3 regions of the Glaciecola petra genome follow, and region 1 is predicted to be linked to each of the others. Evidence: predicted binding sites of a transcription regulator. Region 1 holds the regulator's gene; each other region holds the start of a gene.
What was found. Region 1 encodes ArgR, which controls arginine synthesis, uptake and breakdown. Its sites were predicted from a motif close to ANTGAATANNTATTCANT; they were not measured.
Positions count from the first base shown of each region.

Region 1 (10,490 bases):
TTTAGCATTCTCTGAAAGGAAAGCTTCTCCAGCTTCAATAACACCTGCAGATTGTTCTTGCTTGGCCGCTTCCATTCTGCTTTGAATTTCCATAAATGCAGCTCGTAAGTCATCATTACTTACACTTGGGGCCTCACCTTCAAATCCGTGTTTAACGCCTTCCATCACTATGCTAACATCCAAGCCTTCGAATGGATTAGACGCTAACTGTTGCCCCATTTGGTGGCCAATGCCATAACTAGCGCGTTCTTCTGTAGTTGTGTAAGTTTTAGACACATTTTCTCCGTTTGATTTTCAATAGTAAAAACATGATCATAACACAGTAAATACTGTTTCTTCACGTAGTTTACTTAAGTTATAATCAGAAATGGTAGCTTATAGAATTAAAGTGTTAGACATAAGACACAACGCCTTATATCTTGTCAGTAAAAATAACCTTTGGTCTTATATCACAGTCCTTAAACACCCTTTGGTTTTGGCCTTCAACTCTACAAAAAAGCGAACTTTTATCATGAACAAAGCATTGGTCGAGCAATTAAAAGAAAACGTTAAATATTTTGGCGCGACGCTTGGTGAAACCATCAAAGACGAGCTGGGCAATGATTGGTTAGAAAAAATAGAACAAATTAGACACGACGGGCGACATTCTTCAAAAGGCGAGAGTGAAAGTACAGAGCGATTATCAGCTAGCTTAGCGGAGCTAGACAACAAGTCACTATTAACTATTGCAAGAGCATTTGCACAGTTTTTAAATCTTGCCAACATCGCTGAACAAGAATTTAATATTGCACTTAATCAAAATGCCACGCTAGATAACCAATTGAACAATCTGCACCTAGATATAGATGCAGTTAAAGACAAAAGCGCCGTGTTAGAAGCCATAGATAAGTTACACATTGACTTAGTTTTAACCGCTCACCCAACTGAAGTCACCAGAAGAACCAACATTCACAAACACCGAGAATTAGCGAATCAATTACAAAAACTGAATGGCAAAGGCCTAAGTGATGTTGAGTCACGTGCCGCAAAACAACGCATTGCGGACTTAATAAGCCAAGCGTGGCATACAGAAGAAATAAGATCTGTGCGTCCGACACCTGTTGATGAAGCTCGCTGGGGATTTTCGGTGATTGAAAATTCCTTATGGGAAGCTGTGCCTGATTTCCTCAGAGATCTTGAAGATTACTTACAACACAACTATTCAAAAGACTTGCCTCACGATGCAAAACCAGTACAAATAAGTTCTTGGATGGGCGGAGACCGCGATGGAAACCCATTTGTTACTGCTAAAGTAACACAAGAGGTTTTGTTACGCGCAAGACGCAGAGCAGCCAAACTATTTTTAGAAGATTTGAATAAACTCTACATTGAGTTGTCAATGAACGACTGCAACGATTACCTAAGAGAACTTGTTGGTGATGCGCGTGAACCATACCGCGCCATACTGAGGCCGCTTATCCAAAAATTGGAACTGACCTTTGAAGGGCGAAGTGATGAATCTGAATGGATCCAATGCAATAGCGAACTTCAACAACCCCTGCTCGATTGCTACCGGTCTTTGGTCGATTGTGGTATGAAAGTCATCTCAAATGGTGCGCTACTCGATACTATTCGACGCTCGCATTGTTTTGGCATCAATTTATTGAAGTTGGATGTCAGACAAGACTCCCAGCGCCACACCGATGTGTTAAGTGAGTTGACACAATATCTCGATATGGGTGATTACGCGCAATGGAGTGAAGAAAAAAAGCAAAGGTTTTTGTTAGAGGAATTGCAATCCAAACGCCCTCTTATTCCTACACATTGGACACCTTCAGATGAGGTACAAGAAGTACTAGATACCTGCAATGTTATTGCGAATAATAGCCAAGCTGGTTTTGGTATTTATATAATATCAATGGCAAGTGAAGCATCTGACGTATTAGCCGTGCAACTATTATTACAAGAAGCCGGTGTTGATTGGCCTATGCCGGTTGCACCGCTTTTTGAAACCTTGGACGATTTAAACAATTCACCCGAGGTAATGGACAAGCTGCTCAATATTGATTGGTACCTCAATTACATACAGGGCCAACAATACGTGATGATTGGCTATTCAGATTCAGCCAAAGATGCTGGCTCTATTGCTGCTGGTTGGGCACAATACCAAGCTCAAGAAGCACTTGTTGCAATAACCGATAAAAAATCCTTAAAACTAACACTTTTCCACGGCCGAGGCGGCACTATTGGACGGGGTGGTTTACCTGCTAAAGCTGCCATACATTCGCAACCGCCTGGCTCACTTGATGGTGGTTTTAGGGTCACTGAACAAGGCGAAACCATACGCTATAAATTTGGTATGCCTCAGTTAGCCAAAAGAAGCCTGTCGTTATATACCACGGCTGTGTTAGAAGCGATGCTTTTACCACCACCTGAACCCAAACCACAATGGCGCGAAATAATTGGTGAAATGGCCAATAAAGGCCGTGATAACTACCGTCATACTGTGCGCAAAGACCCTGATTTTGTGCCTTATTTTAGAGTCGCTACGCCTGAACAAGAATTAGGTAAATTGCCTCTAGGTAGTCGTCCCGCAAAAAGAAACCCAAAAGGTGGCATTGAAAGCCTGCGGGCCATACCGTGGATATTTGCTTGGGCACAAACACGCCTAGTACTGCCATCATGGTTGGGAGTTATGCGTGCTATCGACGAGGTTAATTCAGCAGAAAACCAACAAACTGTGCAACAAATGATTGAACAATGGCCATTTTTTGCTTCTCGCTTATCTATGTTAGACATGGTTTTCCAAAAGGCTGACCCTAAAGTGAGTGAGGCATACGATAAGCGCTTGGTGCCAGATTCTTTGGCTCACTTTGGTGAAGCCTTACGCAATGAACTTAGCGCTTCAATGCAAAGCTTGTTGCAAATAACTGGGCATGAACACATGATGGAAGATGATCCAAACGCCAGAAACTCAATGCAAATTAGAGCAGGTTACTTGCAGCCATTACATTATTTGCAAATAGAACTCCTAGATCGCATCAGAAAAGCTGAAGCGTCTTCCTATAAAGACGATGATAAAGCGGTGCTAGAAAGAGCCATGATGGTAGCAATAACCGGTATTGCCATAGGTATGCGCAATACCGGTTAATAGCCTTATAGGAAGCAAATGATGTCAGCAGACCGAGCCGTAACTGCACCTAAGATAGGACTTATCAATCCCAAATCTGCCAGTAACGTCGCGGTCATTCTGCGTGCTGCAGCATGTTTTGGACTTGATGAAATAGTGTATACCGGTAAACGTTACGAGTATGCAAAAGGCTTCCAAGAAGATACTAAAAAACTTCGAAATTCAATTCCACTATCAGCCGTTGATGATATTTTTAGTAATATCCCGAAAGATTTTGTCAGCGTCGCTGTTGAACTAACAGAAGGCGCTTGCCCTTTGCCTGAGTTTGCGCATCCAGAAAAAGCATTTTACATTTTAGGACCAGAGGATGGGTCTATTCCTATGGCATGCATAAAAAAATGTGAGCATGTTGTGTATATTCCAACTCAAAGCAGTATGAACCTAGCCGTCACTGCTAATGTTGTTTTGTACGATCGTTTAGCAAAATCTAACTATGAAAAAGGCAATGATTTAATAAAAGCCAGCAGAGATAGAAATAACAACACATCGATTTGACACATTCGAGTGCAAAATAGTCAATGGCTTCTGGTAAAAATTAGGCCAAGCAATAGGTAAAAATTTGCAAAAAAAAAAACACCCCTTGAGGGGTGTTTTTTTAAACGTAACAGTAAAACTGAAAGGGGCTACTTATTGACAAACTCAACACCAAGCTGAATATCACCGCGTAAACCATCTAACATTTCGTTTTTGGCATTTTCTTCAAATGCACTTAATTCACCATAAGTGAGTATTTCTTCAACGCCATTTTTGCCTAAACGCACTGGATGAGCAAAAAACGCTGCGTCTTCAGAACCATCAACTTGCACATAAGTATATTCGACCACTTCTTCACCCGATAAGGCTTTCACGAGAGACAAACAGAAACGCGCTGCTGCTTGTCCCATGCTAAGTGTTGCAGAGCCTCCACCAGCCTTCGCTTCAACGACTTCAGTACCTGCATTTTGAATGCGCTTGGTAAGGCTCGCAATTTCATCATCAGAAAAACTTACACCTTCAACCTGTGATAACAGTGGTAAAATTGTGGTACCCGAGTGGCCACCAATAACTGGCACATGCACATCTGCCGTGCTTTTACCTTTTAACTCAGCCACAAAAGTCTCTGAGCGAATGACATCAAGAGTAGTCACGCCAAATAATTTGTTTTTGTTATACACACCTTTAGCTTTTAGCGCTTCGGCAGCTATCGCAACAGTTGTGTTAACCGGGTTAGTAATCACACCTATACAAGCTTCTGGGCAATTATCAGCACACGCATCGATCAAATTTTTAACGATACCTGCATTAATGTTAAATAAATCCGAACGATCCATACCTGGTTTTCTTGGCACACCAGCAGGAATCAAAACTACGTCACAACCAGTAAGTGCTGCGGCCAAGTCATCTTTACCAAAACCCGCAACTTTCACATCAGTTGGAATATGACTTAAATCTACTGCAACTCCAGGCACTACTGGTGCTACGTCGTACAAAGATAACTCAGAACCTGCTGGCAATTGCGTTTTTAGCAATAGCGACAAAGCTTGGCCAATTCCACCTGCGGCGCCTAATACGGCTACTTTCATAGGGTTTTCTCCTGAAACAGATTGATAAATGAGCGCGAAGATTAGCGGATTTATGCGAAAATCTCAATCATCCTGTAGTCTGATAACAAAAATTTAAGGATAAAAATTGTCTTTCTAGCGCGCTTGTACCAGAATATAAACTGGCAAGGAATTGAATAATAAATAAATTATTAAAATAATGACGACAAACAAACAAGATAAATTAATAAAAGCCTTCCGAGAAATTCTGAATACTGAGAGTTATGGTTCGCAGGGAGAAATCGTAAGTGCATTGAAAAGCCTAGGATTTGACAATATTAGTCAATCCAAAGTATCAAGAATGCTCAGCAAATTTGGCGCAGTTCGCACTAGGGATGCGCGCGGCGACATGGTATATTGTTTGCCTCCAGAGCTTGGAATGCCCACCGCAAAAAGCCCGGTTAAACAATTAGTACTCGATATTGTACACAACAAAGTTATGGTGATTATTCGAACCAGTCCTGGTGCGGCTCAATTGATTGCCAGACTGCTCGACTCATTAAGTCACACAGATGGTGTGTTGGGCACAATAGCGGGTGATGATACGATATTTATTGCACCAGCCGACATCACTAAAATCGATGACTTACGACAGCGCGTACAAGACTTATTCGATAGTGTGTGAAAAAGCAATTTGCGGGTTATTTTAAGCTTACACCATACTCGTACAATTGCTTTTTATTAATACTATAGTGCTCACTTACTACTGCGGCAGCCCGCTTGGGTGGCATGTCGACTAATAGTTGTTTAAGTAAGTCTTTAGCAGCAATAGGAATATCATCGTTATGTTTTTTAGGGCAATAAATCATTAAAACAAATTCACCTTTCTGATGACTTAAGTCAGCCTCAAGCCAATCGAGAATATCGCTTGCTTGTCCAGAAATAAAGGTTTCAAATCGTTTGCTCAACTCTTTCGCTAGTACCATTTTATGATTATTAGGCAGTTGCTCTATGCACATTTCTACGGTGCTTTTGACTCTACGTGGTGATTCATAAAATATGCAAGTCATTGCTAAACTTATACACTCTTGCAAAGCCTCAAGCTTAGCCTTTTGCTTGACAGGTAAAAAACCCTGAAATGTGAATTTATCAGTTGGTAGACCTGAGGCTGACAGTGCTGTAACTAGGGCGCAGGGCCCAGGTAAGGCAATAACATTTAGCCCTTTCTGCCGACAAGTATTGACTAAAGTATAGCCGGGATCACTAATGAGAGGCGTGCCAGCATCTGATATTAATGCAATAGAAAGGCCTTGCTTTAGTTTTTCAACCAGTGTTTGCGTGCGCTGAGCCTCATTGTGCTCATGTAAACTTATGGTGGATGTCTTTATCGAATAATGTTGAAGCAGTAAACTAGAATGACGAGTGTCTTCTGCCGCAATTAAGTCCACATGCGTCAGTATATCAATGGCTCTTGCACTGATATCTGCTAAATTTCCAATAGGTGTGGGAACTATGTATAAAATACCACTCACTAAACTTTGTCTTTTTTATAATACTTGTGTGTAGTTTACACAAACTAAAGACCAGTTTGCAGGAAATACGCTAGATATTTTAATAAAGGTAAGTAGACTAGAGCTTCTGGATTATTTCAATTGGAGAGTGCAGATTTGATCAATCGACAAGAACATACAACAACGCACTTAGTAGCGAGAGTGCTACCATCAAATATGCCTTGTATCAAATTTGCTTTATTAGCCTTTGTTGGTAGCTTTTTATTTGCCTGCGCAACACCTCAATCGCCCATCATTCAGACTGAAAAACCCTCAATAGAAAAACCTACGATAATTATCGAAGCTGTTGATACCTTGTCAGATAGACTTCTTAACATCGAACAAGATTTCGTCAATTCAGATGATGTTTACGCGCGCAATACAGAATTACTTTCTTTAGCAGAGGAATTGCGTAGCACTGAAAACTGCATAGCGGCCAATATTATTGCCGCTAATATTGAAGCAAGCTTGGTAGATCCCTTAAATATTGTTACAACACAAGTTATAAAAACGGAATGCGTATTAGTGGCAATGGAAAAACCTGAATCGCTAGGCACCCTGAACGATTTGCAATTAGCAGAAGTGGCGAATTGGCTAGAAAACGCGGTTATTGCCAAAGAACAAGTTGGCAATATGACAAGCGATAGTCTTAATACACGTTTAGTGCTAGCACAAGCTAAAGTGCATGGCCTGAGAGGTGAGTACGAGCAAGCCCTTGAGACAATACTAAACTTATCTGCTAACAATACCGTTATGCAAAGCCCTGAAACGATCGCACTTTTATGGAATTGGTATTCACTTTCTTCCAGTCAAATTCAACAAAAATTGTCTGCAAATTATGACGTATTAAATGGTTTTTTAGATTTAATTCAATTAAGCCAAGACCCAAGTTTGGACGACACGCTTAGACAGAACAATATTCGAGCATGGCTACAAACACAAAGTACCCTTCCGATTGCCACGTATACTCCAAAACAAATAACTCAATATCTAGAAGTACAAAGCGGTCTAAAGCAAAAAATCGCCATATTACTGCCTTTATCAGGCCGACTGTCTGGACAAGGAAACGCAATATTACAAGGCGTTGTCACTGCCTATTTAGAAAAAAATAAATTATTAAACGTAGCAAATCATACTGAAATTGAAATTGTCGATACAGGCTCTGATCCCCTTATAGATGAAGCGATTAATGCACAGAGCCTCGCTAAATTTGATACTATTATAGGCCCCTTATTACAGTCACACATTAGGCAAGTTAGACAATTTGAACTTATCGATAAAAAACAAATATTCCTCAATCAGAGCGATCAAAACGAGACCAATAATCCACTTGTTGCATATTTCGCCCTTTCTCCTGAACAAGAAGCTCAGCAGTTATCTCAATTAATGCGTGACCGCAATATCCAAAATCCGATTATCGTTAGTGATCAATCGAGCATGGCAAATAGAATGTCAGAAGCGTTTATTACTTCGTGGCAACAAAACCAAAAACCCGGTGCACAAAATGTACAACAAATTAGCTACACCGATAACAAAAATATGCGAATTGGCATCACCGCTGCGCTCGACGTTCTGCAAAGCCAAAGACGTATCGAGCAAATAAATAACCTTTCGGAAGATCCAGTTTTTAGTGTTACGCGGAATCGCCGAGATGTGGATGCATTTGTTGTTTTTGCGCGACCTGACGAAGTAGAGCTTATCAATCCAATCATAGAATCTAGCATTAGTTTATTTAGTGATGAGAAAGTATTGGTATTTGCGACTTCGTACAGTTATGACCATAAGCAAAGCAAAAACAGTCAACGTGACCTCAGGAATTTAGTTTTTATTGATATGCCGTGGGTACTTCCGGATGGCCGCGAGACTACTCTTTCCAAGCAAATTGATGAACATTTGAATCAGCCATCAACCAGTTTCTTAAGACTGTTTGCTTTTGGTTTCGATGCCCTCAATATAGCCAATAATATTGTGCAATTAAACGCGTTTAATCACATACAAGTAAAAGGGTTAACCGGAACGATATCGATTAAAAAAGGACAAACACTGCAACGTTCACTGTCTGGATTAATGATTTCAGCTAGTGAATAGTCTATGTTTGAACACATCAAAAACATTAGGCGATGATGCAGAAAAGCGCGCCAAAGCTTTTTTACTAGCAGAAGGCTTGGAATTTATAGAACAAAACTTCCGTGTAAAAGTGGGTGAGATTGACTTAATTTTTAAACAACAGAACCAATGGGTGTTTGTAGAGGTCAAATATAGGTCGAATGCTGAACATGGCGTAGCCGCAGAATACTTTACGCCAAGCAAACGCAGTAAAATGAATCGAGCAATAATGTGCTATTTACAGCAACATAATTTAAACTTACACCATACAAGCTTACGCATAGACGTAATTGCCATAGACGATAAAAAATTAACTTGGCTAAAAAATGTTTAACAAGCCACAAGCACCAGGCAGAGAATTTAAAGTATGCTAGAAAATATTAAAAAGAACTTCACTGAGAGCATTCAAACCAAAATTGCGGCTGCAGAAGCATTGCCTGAATCAATTGAAAAAGGCGCAAAAATGATGATTGAAGCACTCATCAGAGGCAATAAAATATTGTCCTGTGGTAACGGTGGTTCAGCGGGGGATGCGCAACATTTTTCTTCAGAATTATTAAATAGATACGAACGTAATCGACCATCTTTGCCGGCAATGGCACTCACCACCGATAGTTCGACTATCACTTCCATTGCCAATGATTTTTCTTATGATGAGGTATTTTCAAAGCAGGTCAAAGCCTTAGGGCAAGCAGGCGATATTTTACTGGCTATTTCTACCAGTGGTAATTCCGCTAATGTCATCAATGCAATGCAAGCAGCTCTCACCAGAGACATGACTATTGTAGCTCTTACCGGAAAGGATGGTGGAGAAATGGCAGGCTTTTTAGGCGAAAATGATGTAGAAATTAGGGTGCCTTCATCTCGTACAGCCCGCATTCAAGAAGTACATTTGCTAGTTATTCATAATTTATGCGAAAGTATCGACAATGCATTATTCCCTATATCCCATGGAGACTAGCGAAATATGTCAGCAAATAAAATAATATTCACGTTTTGTCTATTCATTGTTTTGTCGCAGTTGACTGCTTGTGTGTCTGCGGTAGCCGTCGGCGCAGCCGGTACAGCAGCGGTAACAACTAGTGACCGACGCACCCTAGGTACGCAAATCGACGATAAAACCACGAGCGCTAGAGTCAGCACTGCTATCAATAAAATTGCCGACATTGAAGAACTCGCAGATATTAGCGTAAACGTATATAACGGCCAAGTATTGTTAACGGGCCAATCTAGTACTCAATCTTTAATCGATTCAGCAGCACAGGCAGCAGAATCAGTTCAACATGTGCTAAAAGTGCATAATCAAATTAGACTAGGCCAACCTATCGCGACAACATCGACGGTAAATGATATTTGGTTAGGAACAAAAATCAGGGCACTTATGTCAACCAACAAAAGAGTTCCATTATTAAAACTAGACTTAATTGTCGAAGACAGTGAAGTGTTCATAATGGGTAGGCTGACAAAGGCAGAAGCATCTGCCGCTGTAGACCTTGTTCGCAATGTCGATGGAGTCACTAAAGTTATTCGAGTGATGGAATTGGTCAATTAAGCCCTTTAGTGCAATAACATGGAGGAATTTTCGCCTTTATTCTCCTTATACTCATTTTTTTGGTTGATTTCCAATCCGAGCAATTATATTTACTACAAGATTTTCTAATTGCTTCTCCTTTAATTTAATTATACCCTATTTCTACTTTAGTATAATTTATGCGCTTCAGTTTGAAGAGCAAAAATGATTTTGGCGCACAGGGATGATTAGGTTGAAGAATGCACTATTATCAATAGTCTATTGTCTGACTTTGGTTGCATGTGGTGGCGGTGGCGATTCAGCCCCAACACGGAGCGCAGATAACCCAATTCAACTTCCACCATCCATTAATGTATGGGAGCCTTTAGTTCCACAATACACCGGAAGTAGAAGTACTTTTGAAATCACAAAAGCGAATGCCTCCCCGTTGATACTAGACCTCACTTCAATTTTTGATCTTTTGCAGTCACTTTCGTACGACCAATGGTTCAACCAGTTAAAATTATATGAAGCTAATGCAGAAACCTTTAACCTGAGCGAAGAACCTACCTGCCAATCAGGCTCCACAAATACCGAAACTGATACTGGCAGAAGTAGAGCAACCGTTACTTATA
Region 1 is NZ_JAVRHX010000008.1:52,409-62,898, forward strand. It holds gene bamJ (BamJ family beta-barrel-assembly machinery protein) at 1-219, opposite strand, end outside; gene ppc (phosphoenolpyruvate carboxylase) at 512-3,130, shown strand; gene RM552_RS17040 (RNA methyltransferase) at 3,149-3,664, shown strand; gene mdh (malate dehydrogenase) at 3,793-4,731, opposite strand; gene argR (transcriptional regulator ArgR) at 4,910-5,374, shown strand; gene rsmI (16S rRNA (cytidine(1402)-2'-O)-methyltransferase) at 5,391-6,221, opposite strand; gene RM552_RS17060 (penicillin-binding protein activator) at 6,357-8,327, shown strand; gene RM552_RS17065 (YraN family protein) at 8,335-8,679, shown strand; gene RM552_RS17070 (phosphoheptose isomerase) at 8,713-9,306, shown strand; gene RM552_RS17075 (BON domain-containing protein) at 9,313-9,897, shown strand; gene RM552_RS17080 (PKD domain-containing protein) at 10,100-10,490, shown strand, end outside.

Region 2 (10,490 bases), on a different contig from region 1:
AAGCATTGCCTTGCCAGCTGGCATTGGGTTTTCTACCGTGCCGGTTCGTTCCAAGTAAGCACGTTCAGAAATAGTAATTTTACCAATCATTGCGCCAACTTCAGTTGCAGTTTCCCAAGTTGGCTTACCTGTTTCTTGAGCAATAATAGCGGCAAATTCAGATTTATTCTCACCCAGAAGTTCCGCAAAGCGTTTTATAATATTAAGCCTTTCTTCAAAAGAGAGCATAGACCAAGAAAGAAAAGCTCCTCTTGCTGATAGTATTGCTTGTTCAACTTGCCCTGAACTTGCACAATTACCTTGCCATACTTGCACATTTTTTGCGGGATCGACAGATACCATCAATTCACCATTGCCCGATACCCATTGCCCATTGATAAAATGAGTGTTGTCAGTTAGCTGAGTTTGCAACATATGGATGACTCCCGTATTTTGATTTGTTTATTTGCCGAATTAATAGTGTTGAAGGCTATTGTGAGCGTATCTGATGGTCGCACCTTCTTTTACCAGCAATGCTTTTGCTAGTTTCTCAGAAATGGCAACCTTGTTATTATCAAGGATTTTTATTCGCCCAATACAAGCTCTGAAAGATGCCACTTCCGAATTGATAATAAAATGCTCATCACAATCGTCTAACTCAGTATTTGTACTGATTTCCACGCTTGCCTCATGACTTTGCCGCACTGTTGCAATGTTACTAACATCGGCTTCTACAGTCGGTCCTGCGTCGAAAATGTCAACATAACCTCGACACTTAAATCCTTCTTTTTCTAACATGCGCAAAGCAGGTAATGTTTTGTCATGAACCTGGCCAATACAATTCTGGGCTGCTTTTGAGAGTAAGTTGACATATATGGGGTATTTGGGCATTAATTCAGCGATAAAAACCTTGTTGCCAATACCAGTCAAATAGTCTGCTGTTGGAAAATCAACTGAGAAAAAATGGTCTTCAAGCCACTCCCAAAATGGTGATTTTCCGCGTTCATCTGATACACCGCGCATTTCAGCAATGACTATGTCAGCGAAACGTTGCTGATGCTGCGCCATGAATAAAAATCGACATTTTGACAGAAGTCTGCCGGCTAAACCCTTGCGCGCTTTTTCTTGCAGAAACAGAGTGCAGATTTCGCTAACCCCAGAATAATCATTGCAAAAAGTGAGAATGTCTACTGTATTGTGGACATTTAACTCGCGAGATGCATGAACGACTTTTCCCACATGGTAATGATAAAAAGCATCTTGCAAACCTACTGTTGCTTCAATCCCTGATGTGCCTACTACTTCGCCAGTTTGGGTGTCTTCCATGACCAACAAATAACTTTGTTCACCAGCACGTTGAGGATTAGAATTAAATGCTTTGATAGACTCCGCAATTTTGTTTTTCAATAATTCTTCGTTTACCGGAAGCGATGTAAACCCAATCCCCGAATCTTGGGCAATCTGATACAAAGCTGGATAATCATTTGTTTCAATAGGGCGAATAATTAGCATAAGGCGCGCTATTTCGAGTCTGAAGGCGTTGAAACTAGTTTCGCGATGCCTTTTTCGAATCTAGCTAGGCCCTCTATAATGTCTTCTTCGGGTATAACCAAACTAGGCGCAAAACGCACTACATTCATACCTGCAACTAAACACATTAATCCTTCGTTATTGGCAGCAACCATAAAATCTCGAGCACGACCTTTATATTTTTCGTTTAATGCACAACCTAATAACATTCCTTTGCCTCTGATTTCGGTAAACACCTCATATTTATTATTTATTCGTGCAAGGTGTTCACGAAAAAGCGCTTCTTTCAGCAATACTCCATCTAGCACTTCTTGTTGATTGATGACATCAAAAGCAGCTTCGGCTACCGCGCATGCAAGAGGGTTTCCGCCATAAGTGCTGCCATGGGTGCCCGGTTTTAGACTTTCTGCGATTTTGGCTGTGGTTAACATTGCACCAATTGGAAAACCTCCGCCGAGAGATTTGGCGCTAGTTAAAATGTCGGGTGTAACGTCTAAATTCATGTATTCGAATAATTTACCCGTGCGCCCCATGCCAGATTGTACTTCGTCAAAAATCAGGAGAGCATTGTGTTTGTCGCAGAGCGCGCGCACGCCTTTTACAAATTCAGGTTCAGGTACAATAATGCCTCCTTCCCCTTGCATCGGCTCCATCATAACGGCACATGTTTTGTTCGACATCATGTCTTCGAGCATTGCTAAATTGCCGTATTCACCGTGTATTATGCCGCCTGGCTTGGGTCCAAACCCATCTGAATAGGCAGGTTGTCCGCCCACTGTTACCGTGAAAAACGTTCGTCCGTGAAAGCCTTGTTTAAATGCAATAATTTCATCTTTGCCTTCATCATGATGGTCGAGCATAAATCTTCGTGCTAATTTAAGGGCGGCTTCGTTGGCTTCTGCCCCCGAGTTTGCAAAATATACTTTGTCTGCAAAAGTTGCATCAACAAGTTTGGCCGCTAAACGCAAAGCAGGTTCGTTGGTGAATACATTGCTAAGATGCCAAAGCTTATTTCCTTGTTCCAGCAATGCGCTGGTTAATGCTGGGTGGCAATGCCCTAACACGTTAACTGCGATGCCACCAGCAAAATCAATATACTCAACATTTTCTTGATCCCATACGCGTGAGCCTTGTCCTCTTACGGGAACCATAGCTGCTGGATTATAATTTGGCACCATTACATCGTTAAACGTTTCGCGATTGACTTGCATCTTAAACCTCGTATATCGGGAGCTATATATATTATATAGCTTTAAAAAAACTCATAAAAACCACTGTCATTGAAGCGGTGATTTGTCATGTTTTTATGCAGTATCCAAGTTGCTCTGAACCACACATTTGCCACTGAGTATGCCAGAAAAAAAAACATAAGTCGTCAAGATAATTGCGCTACAAGCCTTGTTTTTACTGCGGATTGATGTAATTACGAAAAAAGTGAATAAATATTTTTAGGCATAATACAACACAATATAACGCCAAATAGTAAGGGTAAAAGTAAGTTCAGGATGATATGATTTTTATATCGTTCAATATGCCTGCATAAGTATGCATTAAAATATATTGGGAATTTAGTGACCGACGTTAAGTAATTTAAGATGAATTTACATCATCCGGTAACTTTCCACTAATATTTAGCTCTATGCCTGTTAAATTGACCTTGGACACAATCGCTACGTCGTTTGAACCAATGCCAAAGTTACGTAAAAAAATCATTGACTCTTCTTTGCCAATGAGTTTGTCTTTACTTAGCATTTTATATTGCATAAACCCTTGAGCATTAAACAGTAACTTTGTTAAAGGATGCACATCGATTTTGTCAACATGGGCAATCGTCATTTCGCGAATTTTACTATAATCTTGTAATCCAGCAGCAATGGTCAACCATTTGCAATTGAGACCAGATATTACGTCACCAGTAATTCGACTCGCATGTTTTTTCCACAAAGAAATTAAATATTTGTGTGAGGGTTCGAGGGCGGAAAGTGCTTTTGCCTGATTAGGATTATTGCTTTTTCGTGCCTTGATAATTTGTTGAGTAAGCATGCGGTCAAAAGTACGTAAATAAAGATTGGCAATAATTGAGCGACCAATATTCGAAAATAAGCCAATACAATAGCCAAAATGTGGCCGCAAACCGTTTTTCTCGGCTAATGCCTGACCTATATTGCCGCAACCGATGGTGTACATCCAAAGGTTTCTAGGTAAGTCCGGGGTGAATTCAGACTTCGCTGGATTAGTATGTTTTGCTACTAAAACAGGTATTAAAATACGCAGGCTTTCAATTCCGATAAAACTTAAAGAGGCTCTTATGGTTTTTAATATAACGGGACGTCCTGCTGAATCTACTCGACGATATTTTGGTTGTTTAACAAACATCATGATCGACTCACTTAACCAAGGGATGTTTTCTAAACAGGCGACTATACGACTAATCGAACAGGAATCAGTATATAAAATATCGAGTAGACGTCCTAAGTTACTATCAAACTTAAGGATTTTATTCATGATGATGTCGATATTACGAAACTCTAATTCGAGTTCAGGAAGCAGGGCTTGATGAAATTTAGATTCAATTTGTAACAAAAACGCATTCTTGGCTGAAGCTTGTATCTCTCTTTTCTTATTAGCAATTTCTTCTACCATAAGCAATTCGCGACGCGCTTCAAATTGCTCCGAATCTTCAATTATTTTTTGACGTTCTGTTTTGCGCCCAGCATCGATTATCGCCTCATCTAACGATAATAAGAGTTTCTCAAACCGTTCATTGTACAATGATGTTAGTTGAGACACTTGTGGATCTTCTTGAACCTTCAATCTATTTATCCTTGCAACAAAAAATTCTTTAACACTTTATGCCCGTGTTCGGTCAACAATGACTCGGGATGATATTGCAGTCCATATATACGGCATTGTTGATTTTCAATAGCCATCACTTCTCTATTGTTTTCGGTATTACAAGTTGCCGTGACCAAAAACGCTTTGTCGAGTTCACTATCGTCTACAATAAGAGAATGATAGCGCGTCACTATAAATGTGCTTGGGCAACCTTTAAACAATTGACTTGTGTTCGAGGTGACATTTAATACTGACGTTTTACCGTGCCTTACGTGTCGTGCTCTAACCACTTTACCGCCAAAAACCTGTGCAATAGCTTGATGCCCTAAACATACACCTAAAATTGGTACAGAACCCGCAAATGTATTAATCGCTTCGATACATATTCCCGATTCATTTGGTGTACATGGCCCAGGTGAAATTACTAAGTGAGAACATTTTATTTTGCTAAGTTGTGCAATATTTAACTCGTCGTTTTTAATGACGCGAGTTTGATGGCCTAACTCAACAAAATATCGCTCTAAGTTATAAGTAAACGAATCGTAATTGTCGATAATGACTATCACATCATACTCATATTAGACGCTAGTAATAAAACCTAAGGCTTTGTATACCCTAGATAATGTATCGGACGCTTTTTCTCTAGCTTTAGCACTACCTTTGTGCATAACATCAGAAAGATATGCTTGATCGCTTCGAATACGACTGTATTCCTCTTGAATAGGGTTAATAAGCGCTACAACGGCTTCAGCGACGTCTTTTTTAAGATGCCCATACATTTTATCTTCGTATTGTGGTACCAATGCTTCGATTGATTCACCCCCAGTTGCACTTAAGAGGGACAGTAAATTAGATACGCCGGCTTTCTTTTCAATATCAAAAAAGATGTTTGCTTCTTCGTCACTGTCTGTCACGGCTCTTTTAATTTTTTTGGTTAGCTTTTTTGTATCTTCTAATAAACCAATCACATTATTAGGGTTGGTATCTGATTTAGACATTTTCTTATCAGGATCTTGGAGGCTCATGACGCGAGCGCCATTTTTTGGAATGCAAGGCTCAGGCAATGTAAATACGTCGCCATATATATTGTTAAACCGCGTTGCGATATCTCGAGTAAGTTCTAAATGCTGTTTTTGATCTTGACCGACGGGCACTTCATTTGCTTGATACAATAAAATATCAGCAGCCTGTAACACTGGATAGGCATATAAACCAACGTTGACATTGCTTTGATTTTTTTGTGCTTTATCTTTAAATTGAGTCATTCGATTAAGTTCACCCATTTGAGTGTAACAGTTTAAAACCCATCCAAGTTGCGCATGTTCGGGTACATGTGATTGCATAAAAATAGCACTTTCATCAGGGTTAACACCACACGCAAGGTATAAAGCTAAGCCATCCAAACAAGCTTGATGCAAGTCTTGTGGATTTTGGCGCACAGTAATCGCATGTAAATCGACAATCATATACAAACATTCGTGTGTTTGTTGCATTTGCACCCACTGCTTAATCGCCCCTAAATAATTGCCGAGGGTGAGTTGCCCAGAAGGTTGACAACCACTTAATACAACAGGCTTGGTAGTATTGTTCACGCAGTAAGTTCCTATTTTAATTGTTGTTTTAATTCTTGTATGGCTTGTTTATAGTTTGGCGCATTAAATATAGCACTACCGGCAACAAACATATCAGCACCGGCTTCAAAAACAGCGCTAATAGTGTTTTTATTTATGCCACCGTCTACTTCAATGCGAGTATTCAAATCAAGATCATCAATGATGGCTTTTAAATGTTGGATTTTTTCTACCGTATGAGGAATAAATTGCTGACCACCAAAGCCCGGATTGACAGACATTAATAATACGTAATCCAACTTTTCCAAAATATAATCGAGCACACTCAATGAGGTCGCCGGATTCAATACTAGCCCAGCCTTGCAACCTAAGCTTTTGATCAATTCAACACTTCGGTCAACGTGCTGCGAAGCTTCAGGATGAAAACTAATCATATTAGCTCCCGCTTTTGCAAATGCTTCTATCATGTTGTCCACGGGAGATACCATAAGATGCACATCGATATCGGCGGTAATTCCATAGTCACGGAGAGCTTTGCATATTGTTGGGCCAAAAGTTAAATTGGGCACATAATGGTTATCCATTACATCAAAATGGATAATATCTGCTCCCGCATCTAAAACAGACGTGACTTCTTCTCCTAAACGCGCAAAGTCTGCTGATAAAATAGACGGCGCTATAAGTGGTGCATGCATAAGAATTCTCTTTTTAATCAAAGTATAAGTTTAACGCATTTTATGAGTGAATATGAAAAGCTTTTTTAAGAAAGGGCTAAGCTTTTTTGTAAGCCGTAACACAAAAGTGTTTTCAGCGGCATTAGTTACCCTGCATTAAAATGGTGAGGGTGACTTAAAAAGGTGCAAAATATTGGTGGTTTGTTGTCGTCTGTGCTATTTTAGCGCCTTTAAAGCTATGTTAAGAATCATACAAAAACCGTAAGCACCTGATTTTGTTTGCAATATTATTATTGTTTAAAGTTTGGCATTGTATTTGTATAAGTCTTCGTAGACCTAGCTTCAGACTTGGTCAAAACAATAAAAATAACAAAAAAACGACACATTGCTTTTTTTTATGACATTTGAATAGGTATGGAGAACACATGAAACATTTAAAGAAAACCGCCATCGTGACTGGCTTATTGGCATCAACAATTATGGCGTCTACTGCGCAAGCAGAAGTCTCGGCAAACGTTGGCTTAATGAGTGAATATCACTTCCGCGGTATCGTGCAAAACGGCACAGCAACTGCTAACGGTGGCATTGATTATTCTAACGGCGGTTTTTATGCTGGTGTTTGGGGTGCTGACGTAGAAGACGGTCTAGAAATAGATGTGTACGGTGGATATGGTGTAGAGTTTGACAGTGGCCTTAGTTTAAGTGCTGGTGTAACCACTTATTTGTACACAGGTGATTTTGATTCGGGTTATGATGAATTGAATCTAGGTGCAGCGTTCGGTAAATTCAGCATTGAATACACTTTCGGTAGCTGGGATGGTGCTGTTGGTGATGAAGCAGCGACTGAAGCAGACTACACGTTTTTGGGTTTGAGTTTTGAGCACGAAGGTTTTTCTGCAACTTTTGGAACATTCGGTGATGATTTCGAAGGCGAATATCTTGAGTTAGGATACGGCTTCGAGTACGAAGGGTTTGACCTTGGTATATCTGTCATTTCTAGTGGTAACGACTTAGACAATGACGAATCTGTTTATTTCACAATAGGACGTTCATTCGACCTATAGTAATCGACTGATTCCTGCTTTGCACAAAATACGTGCAAAGCGTGCAATTGAAAACGCCAATCAGCTTATGCTTTTTGGCGTTTTTTGCTGGATTGATGTATTATCTAAGGTGATAGGAGGATGTTTATGAAATCAACGCAGAAAAATCCAACTAAAATGTTTGCGACCGCAGCGCTTGTTAGTACGTTAATGATGTTCATTATAAGTGCTGTTTTTGCGGAAGCTTCAGCGCCTTGCTTAAATGCATATGAACGTCAAAACAAAGTCATCATTGATACTTCTCATCATCAAGGAACGCAAGCCACACTGGATAAACCCATAGGCTTATGCAATAGAAATGATCAACAAATAGGTTGGTTAACATGGATATTTAAGCAAACAGATGCCGCGGACTTTCACTACTTAGACTTACTCGAGTTACTGTCTAGAAAGTAGTTATTATTTGTAGATATCCCATGAAGAGCTGAAAACTTATCTGGAGCTAAATAATCATGGAATTTGTGAAATACTGGTTTGGGATAGTAAAAAGTGTCTTTGCTAGTTTTATGGGTATCCAAACTAAACAACAATATAATAAAGATACTAATATGCCCTCATTCTTGCCATTTCTTGTAGTAGGAATACTCATGCTTATTTTGTTGCTGTTTACAATTGGCTTGATGGTTACGTGGATTACCTCTCAACACTAGGGTTGAGGGATACTTGTTCAGACTCCGACTCCGACAAATAACGATTTAAAAAATATACCAGTTGATCATGTGGGATAGGTTTCGACACTAAAAAACCTTGAACATAGTCACATCCTAGTTTTTGTAGTGCCATAAATTGTCCTTCAGTTTCCGCACCTTCTGCAACAATTGACACTGAAAGTCCATGTAACATTTGAGTGAGTGAACCTACGATCCTTTGTTGCCTAGGATCCTTGTCTATATTATAAAGCAAAGAACGGTCAAGTTTTACTGTGTTATATGAAAATGCAGTTAAATAAGATAGTGAGGAGTAACCAGCACCAAAATCATCTATGGCAATCTTGTAACCCGCATTTGTCGCATCTTCTATCCATAATTTTGCCGTTTCGAAATTAGTAATCAATGATGTTTCAGTAATTTCTAATTCGATTCTTTTAGGGCTAATATTATGCTCTTCTAGCACATTGTTGATAACACTAAGCGCTAGATCGTTTACTAACTGAGAAGGGCTAAGGTTAATTGAAATAATAATATCGTTGCGTTCGATTGAATCTAAATAATGAATTTCATTGACAACGTTATTGACTATCCATTCAAACAGCATATTCATATTCTCACTTTCTTCTAATACGTCTATGAATATTGGTGGCTCAATAAAACCTAAATCAGGGTGTTGCCAACGGCATAATGCTTCTAATTTAATAACTTTTCGAGTATTGCTGCACACTATTGGCTGAAATACGACAAATAGCTGATTATCTGCAAGGGAAGCAATAAAATCATTTTTAATCGTAAATCTTTGCTGTGCGGCGTCACGCATTGAGTCATCAAAAAACTTATAACAGTTTTTACCATTTTCTTTTGCTTGATACATTGCGATATCTGCGAATCTAAGCAATTTGTCGGCGTCAATTTCGTCTCCTTTTTGCTTTGCAATGCCAATACTAGCGCTAATAGAAATTCTGGTGTCGTAAATATGAAAAGGTGCTGAAAAGAGGTCAACTACTGAATCAGCCATCATGTCCAAAGATTCGCTTGAAGAAAAATTACTAAAACAAATTACAAATTCGTCGCCACCAATTCGATATACCTTAGTAAATTTATTGACAACACCTTTCAAGCGATAACCAATCTTTTTTAGCATGATATCGCCGGCTTCATGGCCTAAGTTATCATTGACAGGTTTAAAACCGTCGAGGTCTAAGAAGAATATCGCAACCTCGTTAATACTCGGATCAGTATTCATATTGATGAGGTCTTCAACCAATACATTTCGTGTGAATAAGCCCGTTATTTGATCTATGGTTGCTTGTCTAACCAAGCGCTTTTGAGAGGCTTTGAGTTGTTGCTCATAGGTTTCTAGTACGTCTATAGCGTGTCTAAATTCGTCTTCTAATTCATGTAATTCATCATTGAAATGTGATTTTGTTGGTTTGCCTAATCGATACCGCGCGATATTATATTCTTTTGCACCAATCAGCTTGATGGCGCGTTTTAGCTGATTGATTTTTGAAATTGGAATAAAAGAGAAGAGAATTAAAAATAGTAAAATACCAAACGTCATTGTAGCGAAAATTACAATCACTTGTTCTTTCTGATTATTTTGTTGCTCCAACAACAAAGATATATCTCTAATAAATAACAGTCTGATATCTTCGCCAATACCATCTATTGTTTCAAACCATACATAGTAATCACGTACATTAGTTTTAAAATGCATCCCTTCACTCTCAAGTTGCTCAAATTGAGAGCTTGAAAGTGGCATTTGGAATACTTCGCCGTTTTTCTCAGAACCGGTCATAATATCAACCACATATCGTGAAAGCGTATTGTTTTGGCTTGAGTAAGCCGTCGACGGAGAAATAATGCCAATATCGCTGTTTACCACTGAACTCAGAAAAATGATCGATGGCGCAATATCAGATAATAATGATAAGGCCCATTGGTCACCCTCAATGGTTACTGGTATGGAAGATGATAACTCACATACAAAATGACAAATGATGCCAGATTGAGGTCGTAACTCTTGGGCTGCAGACATTTGCATTTCAAACATATCTTCTCTTGGAAAACGGCCATACTCGATACTCTGTTGTCCGTTTGAAAATGACATCGAGGACAAAGAAAAACTAAGTTGAATACGTGACC
Region 2 is NZ_JAVRHX010000003.1:243,291-253,780, reverse strand. It holds gene astD (succinylglutamate-semialdehyde dehydrogenase) at 1-414, opposite strand, end outside; gene astA (arginine N-succinyltransferase) at 454-1,491, opposite strand; gene RM552_RS11940 (aspartate aminotransferase family protein) at 1,500-2,720, opposite strand; gene RM552_RS11935 (HDOD domain-containing protein) at 3,100-4,323, opposite strand; gene RM552_RS11930 (anthranilate synthase component II) at 4,329-4,910, opposite strand; gene trpS (tryptophan--tRNA ligase) at 4,923-5,936, opposite strand; gene rpe (ribulose-phosphate 3-epimerase) at 5,948-6,610, opposite strand; gene RM552_RS11915 (TorF family putative porin) at 7,015-7,653, shown strand; gene RM552_RS11910 (hypothetical protein) at 7,780-8,088, shown strand; gene RM552_RS17765 (DUF2970 domain-containing protein) at 8,145-8,342, shown strand; gene RM552_RS11905 (putative bifunctional diguanylate cyclase/phosphodiesterase) at 8,326-10,490, opposite strand, start outside.
Region 2: a site for ArgR is predicted at 2,943-2,960, ahead of RM552_RS11940 (aspartate aminotransferase family protein). Genes of this name have one in related genera too.

Region 3 (10,490 bases), on a different contig from region 1:
TTCTTGTTCAGATTTTTCTTTGATTTCTTGTTCTAACTTGGCAAACATTGACTCCCGTTCGAGTTGGGCATTTTTGCGTTGCTCAATTTCGTAATTTAATTGCCGAATATTATTTTGTAGCTCGCGGTTAAGAATAACATCGTGACGCCGGAGTCTTTCGAGTTGCTCAACAGCTTCACCTAAATTAGTGCGCGAATGCTCTAATTGCTTAATTAATTCACTAAAGAAATAAAGGACCCAAGGAGCCGTTATTAACACTAGTACAATCGAACTGATAAAGTCTTCCGATTCAAATTCACGTCCTAACGCAATGCGCACACCAAAAGAGCCTGCAGTTGTAACAAATAAAGTAAACAATACAAAAAGAACACTAACTTTAATTGGACCAATTTTATCCACAAATTTTGCAAATTTTATGGCCCAAGATTCAGGTGGTGTTTTTATCAAAGTATGCTCCCGTTAAAACATTGGATAAATAACTGACGTATGATGGTTTTGTAAGAACAGCGCATGCTATCAGGATTTTAGCTTCCTCAAAAGAGACTTATTCTTTGAAGGACACTTTTAAATCAAAAAAATGCTTATTTATGCCAATACATTGCATCAAATTTGCAATATTGGTTGCGAAAACAACTAAATTTTACAGATGCTTAACGCTCGGCTAAAAAATTACTCTGAATAACAGTGTAAACGCGAAAAAAATAAATTATTAATAAACAATAAGTTATATGCCATTGATTTAATGAATGGCAATATTCGCCAAACTGATAATTGATTTCTGACCCATAAATATGTACCTTCAGTACCCCGCTTAGTGAAATGAATAAACATTCGATATGTAAAAAGGCATTAGACCGAGTATCGACAGTCAGCTAACGACATAATAATAATAAAATGAGGGGCTAACCATTAAACAGTGTTTTTACTTATTAGCCACCAAATACATTAACGCATATTTTGCACAACAATGCCTAAGGTTATCTGGGCGATAAATACCTGCGTGACGGCAACTACGTAGAGAAGGAGTAATGCATGGGTCTTTACCATTCATCTGATTCAAAAGACAATTGTGGCTTTGGCCTAATAGCGCACACCGAGGGGCAATCCAGCCATCAGTTGGTCAGCACTGCCATTGAAGGCCTTGATAGAATGCAGCACCGAGGCGGTGTCGCTTCCGATGGCAAAACCGGTGATGGTTGCGGTCTGTTATTACAAAAACCCGACGACTTCTTTAAAAAAGTAGCGAACGAAAATGGTTGGAGTTTAAGCACCAACTATGCTGTTGGTATGGTGTTTTTATCGCAAGATCCGATTAAAGCTCAACAATCACGTGAAGCACTCGCACAATCATTAGAACAAGAGATGCTATCAGTTTTGGGTTGGCGCGTTGTGCCGGTAGACCACAGTGTTTTGGGCGACCTTGCTAAAACAGGCGTGCCACAAATAGAACAAGTGTTTGTTAATTGCCCAAGTGGTTGGTCTGCACCTGACTTAGAACGCCGATTGTATATGGCGAGGCGTCGAGTTGAAAAAGAATTAGAAGCTGACGAAGACTTTTATGTTGCTTGTTTATCTAACTTTGTGACGATATATAAAGGGCTAGTTATGCCACGTGATTTGCCTAAATTCTATTTGGATTTAGCAAACCCAGACTTAACTTCGTCTATTTGTGTTTTTCACCAACGTTTTTCTACCAATACTCTGCCTAAATGGCCACTGGCACAACCTTTTAGATTTTTAGCCCATAATGGTGAAATAAATACAATCAAAGGAAATAGAGAATGGGCAATAGCACGTACAAGTAAATTTGCCACCCCTCTTATACCCGACCTTAAACAAGCCGCACCTTATGTCAATCTGCAAGGGTCTGATTCTAGTTCCTTGGATAATATGTTAGAACTGTTCTTAGCCGGTGGTATGGATATTTACAGAGCTATGCGTTTGCTAGTGCCGCCCGCTTATCAAAATAATGACACCATGGACCCAGAGTTACGCGCATTTTACGAGTTTAACTCGATGCATATGGAACCTTGGGATGGCCCTGCTGGCATTGTGATGACAAACGGCCGCCATGTGGCGTGTAACTTGGATCGTAATGGTTTGCGTCCAGCTCGTTACGTAATGACTAAAAATGGCTTTATTACACTCGCGTCTGAAATTGGTATTTGGGATTATGCAGACGAAGATGTGCTGGAGAAAGGACGAGTTGGGCCGGGCGAAATGCTTGCGGTCGACACTCACACTGGAAAAATATGGCGCTCTACAGAAATAGATGATGAACTGAAATGCCGTCACCCTTACTCTAAATGGCTAGAGGAGCATATCGAAAGGCTGAAGCCGATTGAAGAATGTGACGCTGTTGAAATTGGTGTACGCGTATTTGATGACAAAAAGATGGATACTTATCATAAGCTCTTTAACTATAGCTATGAAGAAATGCAGCAGGTCATCAAAGTCTTGGCTAAAGATGGTCAAGAGGCAGTCGGCTCCATGGGTGATGATACGCCAATGGCAGTTATGTCATCTAAAGTACGAACTATGTATGACTATTTTAGACAACAATTTGCACAAGTGACTAACCCTCCTATAGATTCACTGCGTGAAAATCATGTGATGTCATTGGCTACTTGTATTGGACGGGAACAAAATGTCTTTAACGAAACAAGTGGTTATGCACATAGGGTGTTATTCGAATCGCCTGTATTGATGTATACCGATTTAAAACAGTTGTGCGAATTTAATAATGAACACTATCACAACGAAAAAATCGAACTGAATTTTGCTGCCAGCGAAGGCTTACAACATGCTTTGAACCGCGTTTGTGACGAGTGTGTTGACGCTGTCAAAAACCGCAACGCTGCTTTTTTGATTTTATCAGATCGCGATATCCAAAAAGGTAAATTACCTATTCCAGCCGCTATGGCAGTGGGTGCAGTGCAAAAGCGCCTTGTAGAGCAACAATTACGTTGTGATGCCAATATTGTTGTCGAAACGGCATCTGCGCGTGATCCTCATCATTTTGCGGTCCTCATTGGATTAGGCGCTACTGCAATTTATCCATTTTTAGCCTACGAAACAGTAGAGCAAATGGTCGATAAAGACGACCTCGACATTTCTCCTTTGGATGCCATCAAAAATTACCGCAAAGGCATTAATAAAGGCTTATTTAAAATAATGTCGAAAATGGGCATAAGCACTATCGCCAGTTACCGAAGCTCAAAACTCTTTGAGGCTGTTGGTATTAACCAAGAAGTCATGGATACCTGCTTCTCTGGAGTACATAGCCGCATACAAGGAGCAAGTTTTGTAGATTTTGAACAAGACTTAATTAATGCAGACAGAATAGCTTGGTTAGCTCGCAAACCGATTAGTCATGGTGGCTTATTGAAATATGTACATGGTGGCGAATACCATGCATATAACCCTGATGTGGTTAGTTCGCTGCAAAAAGCGGTAGTAAGTGGAGAATATACTGACTACAAAGTTTTTTCTAATTTGGTCAACAATCGTAATCCAAGTCACTTACGCGATCTGATGACAATCAAAACAGGCCAGGCAATAGACATAGATTTAGTAGAATCTGCCGAACAATTATTCCCTCGTTTTGATACAGCGGCAATGTCTATTGGCGCACTTAGTCCTGAAGCACATGAAGCACTCGCAATTGCGATGAACCGTCTGGGCGGACAATCAAATTCTGGCGAAGGTGGTGAAGATCCTGCTCGATTTAACACTGAGAAAAACTCCAAAATCAAGCAAGTTGCGTCAGGAAGATTCGGAGTAACACCTCATTATTTGGTAAATGCTAGTGTCATCCAAATTAAGGTTGCCCAGGGTGCAAAACCAGGCGAAGGTGGACAATTGCCCGGTGATAAAGTAAACAAATACATCGCTCAACTGCGCTTTTCAGTACCTGGCGTAACATTAATATCACCGCCGCCGCACCATGATATCTATTCAATCGAAGATTTAGCACAATTAATTTTTGATTTAAAACAAGTCAACCCTTCAGCTTTGATATCAGTAAAACTAGTATCGGAGCCTGGAGTAGGCACAATTGCCACTGGTGTTGCTAAAGCTTATGCCGACCTTATTACAATTTCAGGTTATGACGGCGGCACAGGTGCAAGCCCATTAACCTCAGTTAAATATGCAGGGAGTCCATTTGAATTGGGTTTAGCTGAAACACAACAAGCCCTAGTTGAAAATGGCCTTCGCCACAAAGTGCGAGTGCAAACGGATGGCGGCTTAAAAACAGGGCTTGATGTTGTTAAAGCGGCAATGTTAGGCGCTGAAAGTTTTGGGTTTGGAACAGGACCCATGGTTGCATTGGGCTGTAAATATTTACGTATTTGTCACTTGAATAACTGTGCGACAGGCGTAGCAACCCAAGACAATAAATTGCGTGAAAACTATTTTATAGGCTTGCCCGAGATGGTCATGAACTACTTTAAGTTTGTCGCCCAAGAAGTACGAGAAATTATGGCAAGTATTGGTGTTTCCCAATTCAAAGACTTGGTCGGTAGAACCGAATTACTTGAATTATTAGATGGACAAACAGCAAAGCAAAATAAATTGGATTTATCGCCTTTACTGGAGAAACCAGCAGCAGGGACTCATACCGCACTGTTTTGTTCAGAAACCACCAACGCACCAATCGACAAAGGTGAGTTGAACCAACGCATTGTTACCGATTGCGAAGGTGCTGTTATGGCACGTAAATCTAAGTCCTTAATTTATAAAGTCAGAAACACAGACCGCTCTGTAGGGGCTACACTTTCAGGCTACATTGCACAGCGTCATGGCAATCATGGCATGAACGATACGCCGATTAAAATAACCTTAAGTGGTACTGTTGGACAGAGCTTTGGCGTATGGAATGCCGGTGGTCTTGAAATGACACTTGAAGGTGACGCCAACGATTATGTGGGTAAAGGTATGACAGGTGGTAAATTAGTAATCCATCCTCCTTTAAGCGCTAAATACGATACTCATGGCAGTGCGATTATGGGCAATACCTGTCTTTATGGTGCCACCGGTGGAAAACTATACGCCGCTGGGCGCGCGGGTGAACGATTTGCGGTAAGAAATTCAGGCGCCATTGCAGTCATCGAAGGCGCAGGTGATAATGCATGCGAATACATGACTGGCGGCATAGTGGCTATTCTTGGAAGTGTTGGTGTTAACTTTGGCGCCGGTATGACAGGTGGGTTTGCTTATTTGTATGACGAATTTGATGATATGAAACATCGCATAAACCACGAGCTCGTAGAAGTCTTAAACATTGAAGACAAAGTAATCCTCTCGGAGCATTTACGCGGTTTGATAAACTCTCATTATGAAAATACAGGAAGCCGTCATTCACTTAATTTGCTAACCAATTTTGCAGATGAGATAAAACGCTTCTTATTAGTAAAGCCCAAAACCAGTGATGTGAAAAGCTTGTTGGGTCATATTAGTCGTTCGAGCGCCGAATTGCGCGTTCAAGCACAATAACCTTGACCGAACAAAGGAGATTTTGAAGTATGGCGAAAAATGTATATCAATTTGTTGACGTCGAACGTATTGACCCGCCTAAAAAGCCCATCATTATGCGTAAAGAAGAGTTTGGTGAAATATACCAACCCATGACTTCTTCACAAGCAGCGGGGCAAGCCGATAGATGCTTAGACTGCGGGAATCCTTATTGTGAATGGAAGTGCCCCGTGCACAATTTTATTCCACAATGGCTAGATTTAGCGAACGAAGGAAAAATAGTAGAGGCAGCTGAACTTTCTCATAAAACTAATAGTCTGCCCGAGGTATGTGGCAGGGTATGCCCACAAGATAGATTATGTGAAGGAGCTTGCACACTCAATGATGATTTTGGAGCGGTAACAATAGGTAGTATCGAAAAATATATTACCGATACTGCATTTAAAATGGGTTGGCGTCCTGACATGTCTGAAGTCCAATGGACAGACAAGAAAGTGGCTATTGTAGGTGCTGGTCCAGCCGGTTTAGCATGTGCAGATGTACTCATTCGCAACGGTGTTAAGCCAGTAGTATTTGATAAATATGAGGAAATTGGCGGCTTACTAACCTTCGGGATTCCCTCATTTAAACTTGAAAAAGACGTGATTACCTTGCGCCGAGAAATATTTACGGATATGGGCATTGAGTTTAGGCTGAATACTGAAGTTGGCAAAGATATTACTTTTCAAACCTTATTAGATGATTACGAGTGTGTCTTTTTGGGTATGGGCACATACAAAGCAATGCAAGGTGGTTTTGCTCATGAAGATGCTCCAGGTGTATTTGAAGCATTACCATTTTTGATTGCAACGGCTAATCGCGTAATGGGACTAGAAAAATCACCTGACGACTACATCGATATGAAGGGCAAAAAAGTGGTGGTGCTTGGTGGTGGCGATACCACCATGGACTGCGTTCGTACGTCAATAAGACAAGGTGCAGAGTCTGTAACTTGTGCTTACCGACGCGACGAAGAAAGCATGCCTGGTTCGCGACGAGAAGTTGTTAACGCGCGAGAAGAAGGTGTCAATTTTGAGTTTAACATTCAGCCTATCGATATAGCGGTAAATGAGAAAGGCGAGACCATTGGTGTGAGAATGGTGCGCACCGAAATGGGAGAGCCTGACGCACAAGGTCGCAGGAGGCCTGTTGAAATTGCAGGCTCTGAGCACGTAATGCCAGCCGACGCCGTCATTATTGCCTTTGGATTTCAACCCAGTCCTGCTCCTTGGTTTGGGGAATTTGGTATTATGTTAGACGAGAAAGGTCGTGTAAGAGCCCCCTCAGCAGGTCATTACCCCTTCCAAACAAGTAACCCTAAAATATTTTCAGGTGGCGACATGGTCAGAGGTTCTGATTTAGTTGTTACCGCTATTGATGAGGGACGTAGAGCAGCAGAAGGCATACTCGATTATTTAGAAGTATGACAATACTCTACTAATTATTATTTAATCACACTTGCTTAAATATTTGGGTTATTACACTGAGTATTTAGGCAAGTGCAAACCTACCTTTACCGAGTGCCAAGCTTTGGCAAACCTAACAAATCTTCTTATTGCAAACTAAGCTTGCTCCAGCAGCTTGTATCTTAGTAACACGCTTACTTATTAACAGTGATACCAATAACACTGACAATAAACCTAAGAAAGACTGGATAAGTATTAAAGTAGCGCAGTAAACATTGTTTATAGCATGCCGATACAATCATATATCGAATAACATATTTTGGAGTCAACAATGAAAACTGGATACTGGAAAGCGTCAGTAAAGCTAATGGGGCTTCTTTTAATTTTTGCTGTAAGCAGTGTGTCGGCATTTAAAGCTGACGAAGAACAAGCCATTGAAAATCACTCAAACACTGATATAAGCGAGAGCATGCAAATAGAAGCGCAAGCCTGCCCAGAATCATTTTATGATATTAGTTTGCCGTCGGGCGGCAAACTGTGCCAAGTTTTTGCCGCGGATTTTCCTGCATCTATGATATTTTTTGTGCCCACATCTCCAGAGGAAGTCGTTAACTTCTATAAAAATGATTCCACACAATTTACCAATAGCAAACAAGTAAAAGACCGCTTTATGTTACAAACTAGCGATAAAAATACCACCCTGATCATATCTGCAGACGGCGAAGGGTCTCAAGTTGATGTACTTATTAAGGCAATATAGAAATTAGCTTTCGAGCTGTCTTAATATCAACAAAGCACTTCGGTACAATCAACTAATTAGTTCCAATACATTACTTGGCATATTGCTTGCTAACTTCCATAACAATCGCCCTACTTGCTGTTAAGTAGGCTTATTATCTTGGAGTTATTATGGATATCGCTATTTTATTGTTGGCACTTATTATTTGTATTTCAGTTATCGCTATTAAGTTCAACCCAGAAAGTATTGAATTCCCATTTTCGGTTAAAAGTCAGTTGTTTACAGCGGCAGAACGACAATTTCTCAACACAATTGAAACTGCTGTTGCTGGCGAATTTAGAGTACTGTGTAGAGTGAAACTATGTGACCTAGTCACGCTCAAACAAAACACTAATAAAAAACTCGCAAAATCAGCTTTAGTAAAGGCAGGTGCTCGACATGTGGATTTTGTATTGTGCAACAAGGACGATATGACCCCTGTTTTGGCCATAGATTTAGTTTATGGTAGCGGAAAAAATGGCCATAACACTCAGCGAGACTTTTTTGTTAGCGGAGCGTTAGATACAGCTGCAATACCTCATGCACGAATTAAAGCACGTGGTGGTTATACCTTGTCTGAAATACAAGAGTGTATTGAAACTAAGTTAGTGCCATTGCGTCGTCGACAAGGCAAGATACCTTTTAGTCATCGCAACGCAAAACCCAGTGTCATTCAACAGAAAAAGCGCCCTACTCGCCCATTGAGCCAGTCGAGAAAATATGCTGCTTAACTAGTATTAAGCTTGTATAAAAACCAAGAGCGCCTAAAATGGCGCTTTTGTGTTTTTAAATACTTCTCAACAACATAAAATAACGAACGCATTGTTTTTTTTCTTAGCCAGTATATTTAAGAAACTAATTTAAAAAGCTAAGCACAAAAACATACAAATTATTCAAAATAGGTATCTCAATGAACATTTTAATACTCGGTGCAATGGAAGAGGAAATTACGCTTCTAAAAGAAAAAATGCTTAATTTACGAAGCGAAAATGTTGCATATTTACATGTTTATAGAGGCAATATAAGTGGTCACGAGATCAGTTTAGTGCAATGTGGCATTGGTAAAGTAGCTTCTGCAGCAGCCACTGCGTTACTTATTCAAGCGCTTTCTCCCGATTATGTCATCAATACCGGCTCAGCGGGTGGATTTGACCCTGAATTAGACATTGGTGATGTTGTCATTGCAACAGAGCTTCTGCATCACGATGTGAATGTAACGCATTTTGGCTATGAATTGGGTCAGGTTCCACAAATGCCCTTACATTATAAGAGTGATAAGACGCTCGTCCAATTAGCGCTTGATGCCATAGGGCAATTAACCAACGTGAAAGTGACTAGCGGTTTGGTGTGTAGTGGCGATAGTTTTGTTGGAAGCGATGAAGCCGCACAAAAAATTCGCGACGATTTTGTCGATATGAAAGCAGTTGAAATGGAAGGTGCGGCCATTGCCCAAGTTTGCCATTTAATGAACACCCCTTTTGTTGTTATTCGAAGTTTGTCAGATATTGCCGGTAAGACCTCTAGTATGTCATTTGATGCCTACCTAGTAGTGGCAGCAAAAAATTCTGCAGAAATGACCTTATTAATGTTGAAAAACCTATAGTATTTATGGCCTAGCTTGGTCTCATAATTAAGATGTATGAATGGGTAAAATCTATTGAATCTAAGTGACTTTAACTACCTAGCGATGCTGTCTGAATTGAGCACTATTTGGGTTTTATTAGCTGCTTTAGTGTTGGATAAATATGTCCCCATTCCGTCGTCTATAAACCCACTTGATTTATTTAACTTGCTCTCAGTGAGAATGACAACAAAGGTACTAAAATCTACACATACACCCAAACAGCAATCAATAGCAGGGTTTAGTGCTCATTTAATTCTAGTTTTGCCGTTTGTAACGATTGTTGCCGCCTTGTATCTGCTTGCTGGATTGCCTTGGTTACTCAACATCATTTTATTGTGGTTGTCACTGCAATTTAATAGCGATCGACATATTTTTTTAAGCGCGTCTAGCGCGCTGTCACAAGATAAACTTACTCTAGCTAGAGAACTATCGCAGCAAAAACTACGCAGAGAAACAAAATTGTTGTCTAAAATGGGGTTGTCGAAGGCGCTTGTCGAAGGCTTATTTGCGCGCTATCAATATCAATATGTTAGTGTCATTTTTTGTTTTTTACTGCTTGGCCCACTAGCGGCCTTTGCCTATAGATTAAGTTTTACTTGCTCACAATCATGGAACGGTAAGCATACTGCATTTAACCATTTTTCACGCTTTACACAAATAAGCTGTCGAACAATCCAATGTTTACCAAGCTTATTATCGAATATGCTTTTTTGTTTATTATTTTCGCCAACATCATTTGTGAAAGACTATGCTAACATCAAAACATGGCGTCAAAGCATATTGTGCCCAGCAGAAGTCATGCGTCAAACCCTTAGGCTTATCATCAACAAAAATACGGGTGGCCCAATTTTTTATGATAATCAAAAAATATCTCGTCAACGATATATAGCGTTGAGTCAATTAGAACCAGAACCAATGGACGTCAACAAGTTGCAAAACAAATTGAACATCCATTTATTAATTATCGTATTATTTGGGGCCGTTTGCGTCTACCTAGTTTGAAAACAACAATGAATAAAACCTTAGTATTTTTCATATTCATCATAAGTGGAGGCATTTTACCCCATGCAAGCAGCTACTCTGTTGATACCACTCAAAGCTATGAAACAAACAAGCGTATCATTGCACTCAGCCCGCATTTAACTGAAATTGTTTATGCGCTTGAACA
Region 3 is NZ_JAVRHX010000004.1:285,735-296,224, forward strand. It holds gene arcB (aerobic respiration two-component sensor histidine kinase ArcB) at 1-447, opposite strand, end outside; gene gltB (glutamate synthase large subunit) at 1,033-5,496, shown strand; gene RM552_RS14200 (FAD-dependent oxidoreductase) at 5,526-6,941, shown strand; gene RM552_RS14205 (hypothetical protein) at 7,252-7,680, shown strand; gene RM552_RS14210 (DUF2726 domain-containing protein) at 7,830-8,429, shown strand; gene RM552_RS14215 (5'-methylthioadenosine/adenosylhomocysteine nucleosidase) at 8,609-9,301, shown strand; gene RM552_RS14220 (cobalamin biosynthesis protein) at 9,356-10,324, shown strand; gene RM552_RS14225 (helical backbone metal receptor) at 10,333-10,490, shown strand, end outside.
Region 3: a site for ArgR is predicted at 819-836, ahead of gltB (glutamate synthase large subunit). Genes of this name have one in related genera too.